DNA from 3 places in the Gordonia polyisoprenivorans genome. Region 3 is predicted to be linked to each of the others. Evidence: predicted binding sites of a transcription regulator. Region 3 holds the regulator's gene; each other region holds the start of a gene.

What was found. Region 3 encodes LexA, which represses DNA repair genes until DNA is damaged. Its sites were predicted from a motif close to CGAACANNTGTTCG; they were not measured.
Region 1: J6U32_RS23385 (HNH endonuclease signature motif containing protein) is a predicted target of LexA. The motif match lies at 1,881-1,894, and genes of this name have one in related genera.
Region 2: J6U32_RS18570 (SAV_6107 family HEPN domain-containing protein) is a predicted target of LexA. The motif match lies at 2,235-2,248, and genes of this name have one in related genera.

What each region holds. Positions count from the first base shown of each region.
Region 1 is NZ_CP072203.1:5,218,022-5,222,532, forward strand. Features, by position in the region: gene J6U32_RS23380 (GMC family oxidoreductase) at 41-1,738, shown strand; gene J6U32_RS23385 (HNH endonuclease signature motif containing protein) at 1,956-3,245, shown strand; gene J6U32_RS23390 (M24 family metallopeptidase) at 3,956-4,511, shown strand, end outside.
Region 2 is NZ_CP072203.1:4,117,857-4,122,367, reverse strand. Features, by position in the region: gene J6U32_RS18580 (phytoene desaturase family protein) at 1-1,375, opposite strand, end outside; gene J6U32_RS18575 (GNAT family N-acetyltransferase) at 1,372-2,100, opposite strand; gene J6U32_RS18570 (SAV_6107 family HEPN domain-containing protein) at 2,406-2,873, shown strand; gene J6U32_RS18565 (DUF3040 domain-containing protein) at 3,095-3,514, shown strand; gene mraZ (division/cell wall cluster transcriptional repressor MraZ) at 3,940-4,380, shown strand.
Region 3 is NZ_CP072203.1:3,267,714-3,272,224, forward strand. Features, by position in the region: gene ptsP (phosphoenolpyruvate--protein phosphotransferase) at 1-1,517, shown strand, start outside; gene lexA (transcriptional repressor LexA) at 1,555-2,295, opposite strand; gene J6U32_RS14780 (LysM peptidoglycan-binding domain-containing protein) at 2,504-3,100, shown strand; gene nrdR (transcriptional regulator NrdR) at 3,159-3,665, shown strand; gene hrpA (ATP-dependent RNA helicase HrpA) at 3,639-4,511, opposite strand, start outside.

The DNA of each region.
Region 1 (4,511 bases), 2.0 Mb from region 3:
GTCTGGACTGTTTCTATGATTGTCGTTAGCATCACATCCCATGACGCCTTCCGACGCACCCGCGCACGACCCCGATCGTTTCGACGTCCTCGTCGTCGGCTCGGGTTTCGGCGGCTCGGTCGCCGCACTCCGACTCACCGAGAAGGGCTATCGCGTCGGCGTCCTCGAAGCCGGACGCCGATTCGCCGACCACGAGTTGCCCACGACCAGTTGGCGACTCCGGGACTACGTCTGGGCGCCGGCACTCGGCCTTTTCGGCGTGCAGCGCATGCATCCGCTCCGCGACGTGCTGGTCATGGCCGGCGCAGGTGTCGGCGGCGGATCGCTCAACTACGCGAACACGCTGTACCGTCCGCCCGCGGCCTTCTTCGACGATCCGCACTGGAACGCGATCACCGACTGGGCCGCCGAACTCGACCCCTTCTACGGCCAGGCCTCCCGCATGCTCGGCGTGACGAGCTTCCCGGGTGTCACCCCCGCCGACCGCGCGATGCGGTCGGTCGCCCAAGAGATGGGAGTCGCCGACACCGTCGTCGCAGCCCCGGTGGGGGTGTTCTTCGGGACGCCCGGCGTCACGGTCGCCGACCCGTACTTCGGCGGAGCCGGGCCACAACGCACCGGATGCACACAGTGCGGCGCGTGTATGACCGGATGTCGTGTCGGCGCGAAGAACACCCTGGTCAAGAACTACCTGCACCTCGCCGAACAGGCCGGCGCGCAGATCATCCCGATCACGATGGTCGATGGCCTCCACCAGCGCGGCGGCGGCTATGAGGTCAGCACCCACCGCACCGGCGCTCCGTGGAGAGGACGCCGGACGCTGTATGCCGACCAGGTCGTGATGGCCGCCGGTACCTACGGCACCAACAAGCTGCTGCTCGAGATGGCACGCTCACGCCGACTGCCGAACCTGTCGCCCCGACTCGGGACGGTGGTGCGCACCAACTCCGAGGCCGTCCTCGCCGCGACGGCCCACACCACCGACGTCGACTACACCGAGGGTGTCGCCATCACGTCGTCGTTTCATCCCAACGATCACACCCACATCGAGCCGGTCCGATACGGCAAGGACAGCAACCTGATCGGGCTCCTGCAGGCCGTTCTCGTCGATGGCGGCGGACGCATGCCACGGCTGCTGCGCGCGGTACTGACCATGCTCGCGCACCCGATCACCGCCGCCCGCTCGCTATCGGTGCACCGCTGGTCTGAGCGGACCATCATCGCCCTGGCGATGCAGACCGTCGACAACTCGATCGAATTACACGCGCGGAGAGGACGATTCGGCCCGATCCTACGGAGCCGACCGGGCGGCGGCGATCCGCCACCACGATGGATTCCCGAGGCACACAAGGCCGTCCGGGCCGCGGCGCGCCGCATCGACGGCGATCCGGGTGGGTCGATCCTCGACCTCGTCGACATCCCGATGACCGCCCACTTCCTCGGCGGCTGCGCCATCGGGGACGATCCCGACGACGGCGTCGTCGACGCCTATCACCGCGCGTTCGGTCATCTGGGTCTGCACATCGTGGACGGGTCGACGGTCTCGGCGAACCTCGGCGTGAACCCGTCGCTCACCGTCACCGCCCAGGCCGAACGCGCCATGGCGTTCTGGCCCAATGCCGGAGAGGCCGACCCACGACCGCCACTCGGCGCACCGTATCGCCGGATCACCGCGGTGGCACCGCAGCATCCCACTGTTCCCGACCACGCGCCCGGCGCGCTTCGGCTGTACGCGTAGCGAGTGGCAACAAGCGTCCCAACCATATCGGCAACTCGGTCACGGAAGCCACACCTCTACCACACCCCACCGACAGAAAACCGCCGCCAGTGCACCACCGAAACCCGTTGTCCACAAGCATCTTTCCCCGCGCTAAAGTTGTCGAACACCCTTTCCGTAATTCATATGTTCGAGTACTATGAAGGCATCGCACCGGTCAGCCACTGGGGAGGGGCCCATGATCGAACCCACTGCCATTCTTGACGCCAAAGACGTTGACGCCGAGGCAGTCTTCGCCGCCATCATCTCCCAACTCAGCGACCTGCAATGGGATCCGGAAATGACCGGCCCTCAGGCTTTCGGTGCGATGAAGCAGGTCCTGTTGTTGCGGAACCTGGTTGATCACCACGCCACGTCGCTCACCGGCGAACTGGACCGCCTGGGCGTGGACGATCACAAAACCGCCCGACTTCGAGAATTGTTGATCAGCATGGGTTTCGCACCCGCGGTCGCAGGTCGGTACGTGCGGATCTCGGCCACCACCGATGTGGATTTGTTGTTGGCGCATGCCGCGGACGGGTCCATCTCCTCCGAACACGTCGACGCTATCGTGCGCGGACTGAGCCACATCGACACCCGATGCCCCGAACCCCTCGACACCGTCCAACGGTGTGAGTTTCTGCGGAAACTGCTGTCGCACTACTTCGCCGGCTTCACCCCCGCCGAGATCAACCTCTACGCCCGGCAACTCGGGAACGAACTCGCCGCAGAGACACCCGGCGGGTTACCAGCCGCCGAAGACAAGAACATCAACAGCTACACCGACCGCATCACCGACGACGGCCGGCTGGAAATCTCGGCGAACCTCGACATCATCGCCGGCGAAAAGACCCGCACTTTGATGGAAACCTTGTCGACACCGAAACCTCAGCCCGACGGCTCCCCCGACCCCCGCACGCCCGAGCAAATCTGTGCCGCCGCGTTCGAAACGATCGTGGAGTTGGCGGCACAAGGTTTGGCGGACACCACCTTCTCCGCGAAACCGACCAACGGACTGTTGTGGACCTGGTCGGCGGACAACCCGGTACTCGGCGGCGAGTTGCAGAATATGGGTGCCATCACCGAAGCCACCGCCCGTATGCTGTCGTGTGACACCACCATCACCAAAATCGTGCTCGACCCCAACGGTGTACCGCTCAGTGTTGGTGAAGAGAAACGCTTCTTCACCCCCGGCCAACGCAAAGCCCCGCTCGTGCGTGACCGCGGGTGCATCAAATGCGGCGCCCACGCCGGACGCTGCCAAGGACACCACGTGCACCACTGGAGCAAGGGTGGTCCCACCGACCTCGACAACGGCGGCCTCCTCTGCACCAGCTGCCACGACGACGTGCACCACCACGGCTGGGACATCATCATGGGATTCGACCGACACCCCTGGCTCATCCCACCCGCCAGCATCGACCCGAAACGCCGACCTGTGCCGTCGTATCACCGACGGACCATGCGACTCGACGACGTAGCAGCCTGATTCCCGCACCCGGCCTGGCCGGGACCGCATCTGTTGTTTGAGAATTCCATAGTGAAATCCCCACCCGATGGTCGAGGTGTTCGAGCGTCGGTGGCCCTGGAAGCCCTTCGGCACAAGGGGTCTCGAGGATCGTCGCTGGCGCTCCTCGGCACCTCGACCACCGGGATGGGAACGGTCTCCCCGATGGTCGAGGTGCGAGCCGCGTGCGGCGAACCTCGAGACCACCTGAGCGGTCGCTGGATTAGGGTAACGGTGGCCCGGAAGCCTGTCGGCACAGGGGGTCTCGAGGCTCGTCGCTAGCGCTCCTCGGCACCTCGACCACCAGGGTGGGACACCATGGGACGGGAAGGGCATCAGTGTCCCTCGACGGCGTGTCGTCTTCCCCCGATGGTCGAGGTGTGAGCCGCGTGCGGCGAGCCTCGAGACCACCTGCGCTGGTCCTGGATTCGATCTACGGCAGACCGGATACCCATCGGCGCAACAGGTCTCGAGGCTCGTCGCTAGCGCTCCTCGGCACCTCGACCACCGGGCGGGAAGGGCTGGAGCATTTCCGCGCGGGGTGGAACGGCAATCCGGGAGAGACCGGTCCTCCCCGCTGGTCGAGGTCCGAGCCGCGTGCGGCGAGAGTCGAGACCATCGGGACAATGAGCAGCGGACCCAGAATGAGTAGCACACGACCATGAAGCGCTTCGGTGTGCAAGCATGGACAGGTGACGACAGTCGACGCCTCCGCCGAACTCGGCGACTCCCCAGATGAGGACGCCAGGGTTCGTCGGCTTCTGGACGCCCAGGCCAAGGCTGAGCAACTCTTCGCCGAGATCACCGAGCGTGGGATGATCCGACCGGGTGTGGGCGAACGGGAACTGTCCAACGAGATCCGCGACCTCGCCGCCGACATGTTCGGCGTGACCCGGCACTGGCACAAACGGATCGTGCGCGCCGGCGAAAACACCTTGCAGACCTACCGCGCCAATCCGCCGGACCACATCCTCACCGACGACGAAATCCTCTTCCTGGACTTCGGTCCGATCTTCGAGGAGTGGGAGGCCGACTTCGGCCGTACGTTCGTCCTCGGCGACGATCCGACCAAACATGCGTTGCGTGCATCGCTGAGCCAGGTGTGGGAGGCCGGCCGCGAGCACTTCCGCACCCACCCCTACATCACCGGAGCGCAGCTTTACGACCGCGTGGTCGAACTGTCCCGCGAGGCGGGCTGGGAGTTCGGCGGCGACATCGCCGGGCATCTCGTCGGCGAGTTCCCGCACG
Region 2 (4,511 bases), 850 kb from region 3:
TCTGGATGTGGCGGTGCTCGATGCCATCGGCGAAGCCGGGAGCGTGACGCTCGACCTCGGCGATCACCGCGTCGGCGGCGACGGCGGCCACCTCGTCCCACCCGGATCCGTCGGCGAGATGACGCGGATGCCATTGCGCCCACAGATTGACGAGATGATGCCCGGGCGGGCTGAGGGTCGGGTCGATGCCGGAGAATCCCATCGCCAGACACGCAGGCCGCTCGGGCAGTTCGCCGACCGCTGCCGCGGTCTGTGCGCGGCGGAGCTGATCCCGGTCGGTGACGAGCAACCCCAGTGCCGAATGCACGCCGTGCGCGGGGAGGTCCGCGGGCAGATCCCGATACCCGGGCAACTCGCGGGTCCCCAGACGCACGGCCATCCCGATACCCGAGCCGACGATGATCTGACGTCGCCACCGCGCGAGCGCCTCGGGGTCGAATCCGCCGGCCGCGAGCATGTCGAGGGTGGCCAGGATGTGGCAGGCGCCGATCACCGTGTCGGCACATCGCGGCGCGCTGTCGGCGGTTTCGACCCGCCAGTGGTCGCCGCATCGGGAGATCGAGGTGGCCGCGGCATCGGTGATCACCTCGCCGCCGTCACCGGTGAGCCGGCGCACGAGCGCATCGGTCAGCGCTCCGCTGCCGCCGACGGCGCGGCCGGGTGGGATCTGGTGCATCAGCGCTGCGAACCCGATCATCGGGGCGGTCGCGGGGGCGCTCATCGGCGGGCCCGACTGGGCACCGAACCAGGCGAGGGCGGCCTTGAGGTGCTCGGAACCGAACCAGCGGTCCAGCAGGGCATCCCCGGACGACATCAGGTCCTGGGTCACCGACATCATCCGGCCCGACCGCGCACCGAACAGGCCGGTCCGCGCGGTGGTGGCGGTGGGACCGAGACCACCGAAGGCGCGCGCGAACCGCCCCGGCGTGGCCGGTTCGTAGAAGGAGCGCATGAGTGCTCGGGCGCGCGGCGCCCAGGTCGCCACGAAGGCGCGATAGGCGTCGGCGTCGGCGCGTCCGCAGGCACGTTCGATCGAGACGCAGGTGGCGTCGAGGTCGGTGCGGAAGACGATCGGTCCGGCGGTGTCGGTCGCCGGACAGAACGCCCACGGGTCGCAGTCGAGGTAGGTCAGACCCGCGTCGGCGAGTGCGAGTTCGTCGAGGACCGGGGAGTGGCGGATCATCAGGTGCGCCGACGAGCCGCGGTCGACGCGATAGCCGGGAAAGCGCTCGACGGTCGACACCGCACCACCCGGGATGGTGTCGCGTTCCAGGACGGTCACCGAACGCCCCGCCCGGGCCAGGTAGGCGGCCGCGACCAGACCGTTGTGACCGGCGCCGACGACGATCGCGTCGCCCACCGGATGCGTCGTCATCGGGTCAGGTCGGATTCGCCGGGGACGGGTTGCCCGGGGACGATGGGTTCGCCGGGGCCGATGGGATCGGCGGTGCCCGGCACGACCGTGGGTGCGACGAGGGGTAGTCGTCGCCCGAGGAAGGCGAACGGGCGCGGGTCGCCGGTGAAGGTGAATCCGCGCAGGACGTCACCGAAGCCCATGCGCCGGTACAACGCCCAGGCGCGGTTGCCCTCGTCGGCGATCTCCGGTGTGGACAACAGGACGTGGTGTTCGGGTCGGTCGGCGAGGAGGCGGTGCAGTAGCCATTCGCCGATCCGATGCCCCTGCGCACTCGGGTGGACGTGGAGTTCGGTCAGCTCGAAGTAGTCCTCGGTGATCTCGTCGATGATCCGCGGGTCCCGACCGGTCGATCGCAGACCGGCGCGGAGTTGCTGATTCCACCATTGGTCGGGCGCTCCGCGGTAGCCGTAGGCGATCCCGACGAGCACCTCGTCGCCGCGGGGGGACAGGGGCGGGTCCAGCCGTCGGCGGACGAGATCCAGCGAGCCGTCCTCGGCGGGGGACACGGTCGCGATCGCGCCGTAGGCCTCCCATCCGGGTCGGCGGATGTGCTCACGCCACAGTCCGGCGCGATGCATCTCGGTTCCGCGTGGATAGTTCATCGCTGTGACATAGATCTCGAGTGCCGGGCCCAGCCAGACCGCACAGTCACGTCCGTCGAGACGGGCGATCCGAATCGTCACGTGCGGTCCTTCCTGTTGTCGATCCCGTGCTCGGATGCCCGCACCCTTTTGTCGGTGGCGTCGGGCATGGTGATGCGCATCGGGTTGCCGAACGCCTTGCCCCGGCGATCAGATCTGACTACCATTGAATCCGTCGAACGGGTGTTCGATGAATGTGCCTCCGCAAGCTGTTCGCCGCCACCCGACGACCGACGCGGTCCGGCGGTGGGCGAGGGAAGCGCCTGCCCTCGGACCGCGTTGACACCAAAGGGTCGGCCGGCGCGGCCCACCTGACCCACGAACACCGCGACAACGGAAGGAGGCCCATGATGACACGTCGAACGACCCCACAGGTCGAGGTGGATCCGATCGTCGTCGGGCGCGCGCGTGACCTGCTTGAACGTGCCGATCTCCTTCTCGAGAACGCCGACGGGATCACCGACGACGCCGAACGCTTCCGGCAGCTGTACCTGACCTCGTTGCGGGCTGCCGGTGCGGCCCTGGCCATCGGTGAGCCGACCAGCGGCCGCTCGACGCGCGGGTTGTCGTCGAACGCATGGAATCGTCTGGCGGTGATCATGCCGGACCTGGCCGAACAGGCCGAACGTTTCGCCGCATGGTCTGGTCTTCGAATGAACATCGAGGCCGGATTGGAGCGACATGTCGATCCGGTTGTCGTCGCCGAACTGCACCGCCTGGTGCTGACATTCCTCGACACCGTCGAGGGCGTGGTGATCGCCTATGAGCAAGGCGGACATGGCGCGCAATTGGGATCGCTGGCACATCCCGCGTGATGTGTCGCAACCGGTCGGGCCTCCCGAGCCGGTGCCGCGCGGCGCCATCGCATCGGCGCCGGTAACGGCCCCGAACACAAAAACGATTCAACGAGTGCGGTTATGGTGGTCGCCGCCGGAATCACCTCGTATCATGGTTGTAGGCCGCGAACATAGTCATCAGGCGAGTATCGCGGCGAACATCTCGTCGATGGCTCGTCGGTTACAGGTAAGGAGGGTCGGTGCCACTCTCGGAGCACGAGCAGCGCATGCTCGAAGAGATCGAAAGCGCTCTGTACGCGGAGGACCCGAAGTTCGCGTCCAGCGTCACTCGTCGCCGCCTCGGGCGGTCGACCGGTCGTCGCCGCATCCAGGCGGCCGTCGTTTTCGTCCTCGGTCTGGCGCTGTTGATCGTGGGACCCATCATCGGGCTCGACGTGGGTGGTTTCCCCATCCTGAGTCTCGTCGGCTTCCTCGTCATGTTCGCCGCAGCACTGCTGGCGCTGTGGGGCGGGCTACCCGGCAAGGGAGCGCCGCCGTCGGCCGATCGCGGCCCGGGCGGACGTGGGTCCGGAGGGCGCGGATCGAAGGCCGCGACGCCCAAGCGCAAGTTCACCGAGCGCATGGAAGACCGCTTCAATCGCCGGTTCGAGCAGGAGTGATCCCGCAACGAACCCACTGAGGTTCCGCGACTGATTTCTCACAGCAGCCGCACACCCCCGCCGGGTGTGCGGCTGCTGTCGTATGTGCACATCAGGGGCCGCCCCCACACGGCCCCACCGGAGTCCCCACACAGCCCCACCGGAGTCCCCACACGGCCCCACAGGCAGCCCCACCACACCCGGAATCGCGATCTCACCAGCCACAATTCTCCTCACAGACCTCACCTGTCAGGCAGGGCCACGCCGGTCCACATGGCTGAGACCTACCGTGTCGCGGTCGCAATTGTGCTCTTGACCTGCGTATTCATCTGCGGGTGGGGAATCGGGGTGGTTTTGGGGTGGAAAGTGGTGGAAAGTGGGGTACTGTGGGCGTCACTGGGTGAGGCGATCCGGAACGCCGGACCCGGTGGGCGGGAGGTGCCGACATGTCGACGAGATTTGTCGGTACCTACACGCCCAAGTTGGACGACAAGGGGCGACTCACGTTGCCCGCGAAGTTTCGCGACGCATTGGCAGGAGGGGTGATGGTCACACGTGGCCAGGACCACAGCCTGTCGGTGTATCGGGCCGAGGAGTTCGATGCGATCGCGGAGAAGACGATGGAGGCGTCGCGCAACGATCCCGAAGCGCGCGCATTCCAGCGGTACTTCTTCGCCAGCACCGATGAGCAACGGCCCGACGGGCAGGGGCGGATCACCCTGGCGGCCGAACATCGGCAGTACGCGGGACTGTCCAAGGAGTGTGTGGTGATCGGCAGCTTCGATCACCTGGAGATCTGGGACGCACAGGCATGGCGTGACTACCAGAGTCAGCACGAGGAGAACTTCTCGGCGGCGAACTCCGCGGCGTTGAGCGCGGTGCTCTAACTCCGCAACGTGGGTGCAGGACAGATGCACAGGGCTTCGGGTGGCACGAGGCCCCGACCCGGTCCGACCCTGGCGTACTTCCCCAACGCCAGGTGCGCGATCGGGTCGGGACCCCGCTCCACCACAAGCCG
Region 3 (4,511 bases):
ATGCCGCCGCCGTGGTCGCCGCCCGACTGCGTGAGCGCGCATCGCACGCCTCGGGCGCCGCCGCCGAGGTCCTGATCGCCACCGCGGGCCTCGTCGAGGATCGGGGATGGATCGGGACGGTTGCCAAGCTGATTGCCGACGGCACCCCGGCCCCGGCCGCGGCCGCCGCGGCCACCGAACAGTTCGCCGCGATGTTCGCCAAACTCGGCGGGATCATGGCCGAGCGCATCACCGACCTCAACGACGTCCGCGATCGGGTGGTGGCCGAGGTGCTCGGCGAACCCGAACCGGGGGTCCCCGTGCCCGACGAACCGTCGGTGCTCCTCGCCGACGACCTCGCGCCCGCCGACACCGCCGGCCTCGACCCGAAACTGATCACCGCGCTGGCCACCCGGCTCGGCGGCCCGACCAGTCACACCGCGATCATCGCCCGCCAACTCGGGATTCCGTGCGTGGTGGCGGTCGCCGGTCTCGACGAGGTATCCGCGGGCACACCTGTGCTCGTCGATGGGACGGCGGGAACCGTTGTCGTCCAACCTGATCCGGAGCGCGCCAAGGACGAGGTGGAGCAGAGCCGGCGGGAGGCGGAGGCGATCGCGGGATGGAGCGGGCCCGGACGCACCGCCGATGGCGTGGAGGTGGCCATCCTGGCCAACGTCGCCGACGGCGTCTCGGCGCGCGCGGCCACGGCGTACCCCGTCGAGGGGGTGGGTCTGTTCCGCACCGAACTCGCCTTCCTCGATCGGGCCGACGAGCCGTCGGTGCAGGAGCAGGCAGCGCTCTATCGCGAGGTCATCGAGGCTTTCGACGGCAAGAAGGTCGTCGTTCGGACCCTGGATGCCGGCTCGGACAAGCCACTGAAATTCGTCGATCACGGCACCGAGGCGAATCCCGCACTGGGGGTACGGGGCAACCGGATCGCCGCGACACATCCCGAGATCCGTGCCGGACAACTCGACGCGATCGCCCGCGCCGCGCAGGAGACCGGGACCACGCCCTGGGTGATGGCGCCGATGATCGCCTCGGCCGCCGAAGCCGCCGAATTCGCCGCCGAGGTCCGCGGCCGCGGGCTCGTGGCGGGGGTGATGATCGAGATCCCGTCGGCGGCGATCCTCGCACCGTCCATCCTCGCCGAGGTCGACTTCGTCTCGATCGGCACCAACGACCTGACGCAGTACACGATGGCCGCCGACCGGATGTCGGCCGAACTCGCCGGGCTCACCGACCCGTGGCAGCCTGCCGTGCTCTCGCTGATCGCCGGTGTCGCCGAGGCCGGCACCCGCAGCGAGACCCCGGTGGGGGTGTGCGGCGAGGCCGCCGCCGACCCGCTGCTCGCGTGTGTTCTCGTCGGACTCGGCGTCACCTCGCTGTCGAGTGCCCCGGCCGCGGCGCCCGCGGTGGGGGCGAAGCTCGCCGAGGTCGACCTCGAGGCGTGCCGCTCCGCCGCCCGTGCCGCACTGGCCACCGCATCACCGGCCGATGCGCGTACCGCGGCAGCCGAAGCGTTGCGCGGCTGAGCGATCCGACCGAACGGTCCGGCGCGGGTGGCTCCGCTCAGATGCGGCGCATCACCGTGACGACCTTGCCCAGGATCGCGGCGTCGTCGCCGGGGATGGGCTCGAACAGGTCGTTGTGCGGCATCAGCCACACATGACCGTCCTTGCGCTTGAAGGTCTTGACCGTCGCCTCGCCATCGATCATCGCTGCAACGATGTCGCCGTTGTCGGCGACGTTCTGCTGCCGTACGACCACCCAGTCGCCGTCGCAGATGGCCGCGTCGATCATCGACTCGCCGACGACGCGCAACAGGAACAGCGACCCGTCGCCCACGAGTTCACGCGGCAGCGGGAAGACGTCCTCGACGGCCTCCTCGGCCAGGATCGGTCCGCCGGCCGCGATGCGCCCCAGGACCGGCACGAACGTCGGCGTGGGGAGATTCGACGCATTCGGATTGTCGTCGGTGGGTGTGGGATCGCCGTCCTGGACGTTCACCGCACGGGGCCGGTTGTGGTCGCGTTTGAGCAGACCCTTGCGCTCGAGGGTCCGTAGCTGGTGTGCGACCGATGAGGTCGACGCCAGGCCGACGGCGTCGCCGATCTCGCGGATGCTCGGCGGGTATCCCCGCTCGCGCACGGACTTGCGGATCACGTCGAGCACGCCCTTCTGGCGCGGGGTGAGCGCGGCCTCGACGGCCGCCGGATCGATCGGGCCGGTCGCGACGGTCTCGTCGGAGTCGTCCGAGTCGGTGACGGTGGTCGCCTCGGGGTCGGACGAACGGCCCTTCTTCTCACTCATGGGGTTCGCATCCTTTCGGTCGGTGCGCACGTCCTGTCGGAGTACGCCCTGGTTGACGGGCCCTGTGGAGAGCTGAACACCGGCCAGGGTAGCCGAGGCGACAGGCAACCTCAAACATGTGTTCGACGTGTCGCGAGAAATTGTCGGAGCCCCGTGGTAGAACTCGAACATCCGTTCTTCGAATGCATGATCGAGACAGGGAGACACCATGCCGACCGTACTTCTGCCCACCACGCCGGGCGCCGACGACCTGCAGGTTCGGTCCCGGCGGACGGCCCACCACACCGCCGCCCGCCGCGGGACATCGATTTCGGCCCGCGCGACCGTCGAACACCGCGTGCTCAAACACCGGTCGTCGGAGCGCAGTCTCCCGGAACGGCGCACGCTCGAGCGCGAGCCGGCACGCAGGCGACCGGCGTACGCGGGCCCGGCCCGGCCCGGTGTACGCCGCGCTCCGCTGGTTGCGGGTACCCGCTGTTCCTCGCCGGTCGGCCCGCGTGTCACCGCGCATCGCACCGCCCGTCGGAGCGGTGCGATGGTGGCTGTGCTTACCGGCGTCGCCCTGGCGCTGCTGGTCTGGCTGGTGGCCGTGGCCGGCAGCGATTACCAGCAGTCGACCACCCCGACGCCCACGGCGACCGAGGTCGTGCACGTGCGAGCGGGGGAGTCGTTGAACTCCGTCGCGGCGCGGGTGGCCCCCGATCTCCCGCGGCAGGCCGTCATCGAGGAGATCACGAAGATGAACGAGATGACGGGCAGCGGGCTGCAGGTCGGGCAGGCGCTGCTCGTGCCTGCCTACCGGTGACGTCACGGCCGGACGATCACACGGTAATTCCGCCGCTGTGGGGCGGTATTGTCGGTGTATGCGCTGCCCGTTCTGCAGGAATGATGACACCAAGGTCATCGACTCCCGAGTTGCCGACGAGGGGCAGGCGATCCGCCGTCGCCGCTCCTGCAGCGCATGCGGTCGCCGGTTCTCGACGGTGGAGACCGCCGTCCTCGCCGTCGTCAAACGCAACGGCGTCACCGAGCCGTTCAGCCGGGAGAAAGTGATGCGTGGGGTCCGGCGCGCGTGTCAGGGCCGCCAGGTCGACGAGGACGATCTCGCGCAACTCGCCCAGCAGGTCGAGGAGACCGTCCGGGCCTCCGGGGTGGCCGAGATCCCCAGCAACGAAGTCGGATTGGCAATCCTCAAACCTTTACGCGACCTCGATGAGGTCGCCTACCTGCGATTCGCGTCGGTATACCGCTCCTTCGATTCCCTCGAGGATTTCCAGCGCGAGATCGACGACCTGCAGGGCAATCTGACCCACGACCGGACCACTCCTGCGTCCGGCGCAGTCTCAGCCGAGTCCGTCCAGAGTCCGTAGCGCCCGCTTTTCCGAGACCGGGTACCGCGTGCCCAGTCGCTGCGCGAACAGACCGACCCGCAACTCCTCGACCAGCCAGTGCGCCTGGTCGTTGACCGCATCCCGCCTGCCGTCGGGCACTTGCGCGAGCCGCTGATTCCAGCGCTCCACCACCCGATCCAGCGCCTGCATCCCGGCGCGATCCCGCGCGGCAGATGCGGGCAGATGCTCCAGCCGTTCACGCGCGGCGTGGAGATAGCGGGGCACCTGCGCCAGATACTCACGTGGGGTGGCGGCGACGAAGCCGTCGAACACCAGATGGTCGAGCTGTTCGGCGACGTCGTCGGCGGCGAGTTGTCCCGAATGGGTGTCGATCACCCCGCGCAATGCCACCAATTCCCGCAGCACGTCGACCGCGAGGCGCAGATACTCCGGAGCGGCATCGGTCACCGCTGGTCGCAACCGCTGAGCGAGCGCGGCGAACGCCTGGGGGGAACGTACGGTACGCAGCTCGTCGGCGTCCACGAGATCACGGATCGCTCGGCGTGTGCAATCGCCGAACAACCGCGCCGACTCCCGATAGGGACTCTGGCTCAACGCGATTCGACCAGCGGGGTCGAGTCCGGCGGCAGCCTTCGGGCTCAGTGAGGGAATCGCGTTCTCCAGCAACACGATCACCCCGGCCGCCAGGGCGTTGGTGGCCTCGGCCGTCGTCGCCGCCCGGGCCACCGTGACCCCGTCGGCGTGGCCGGTGCGGCGGGTCACGTGCAGAGTCGGGTATCGGGTGATCGTCTGGCCGGCGACGTCGGCGGACTCGCTCGACGGGAGTGTTCCGATGCCCTCGTCGGTCCACGTGGTGTACACCGG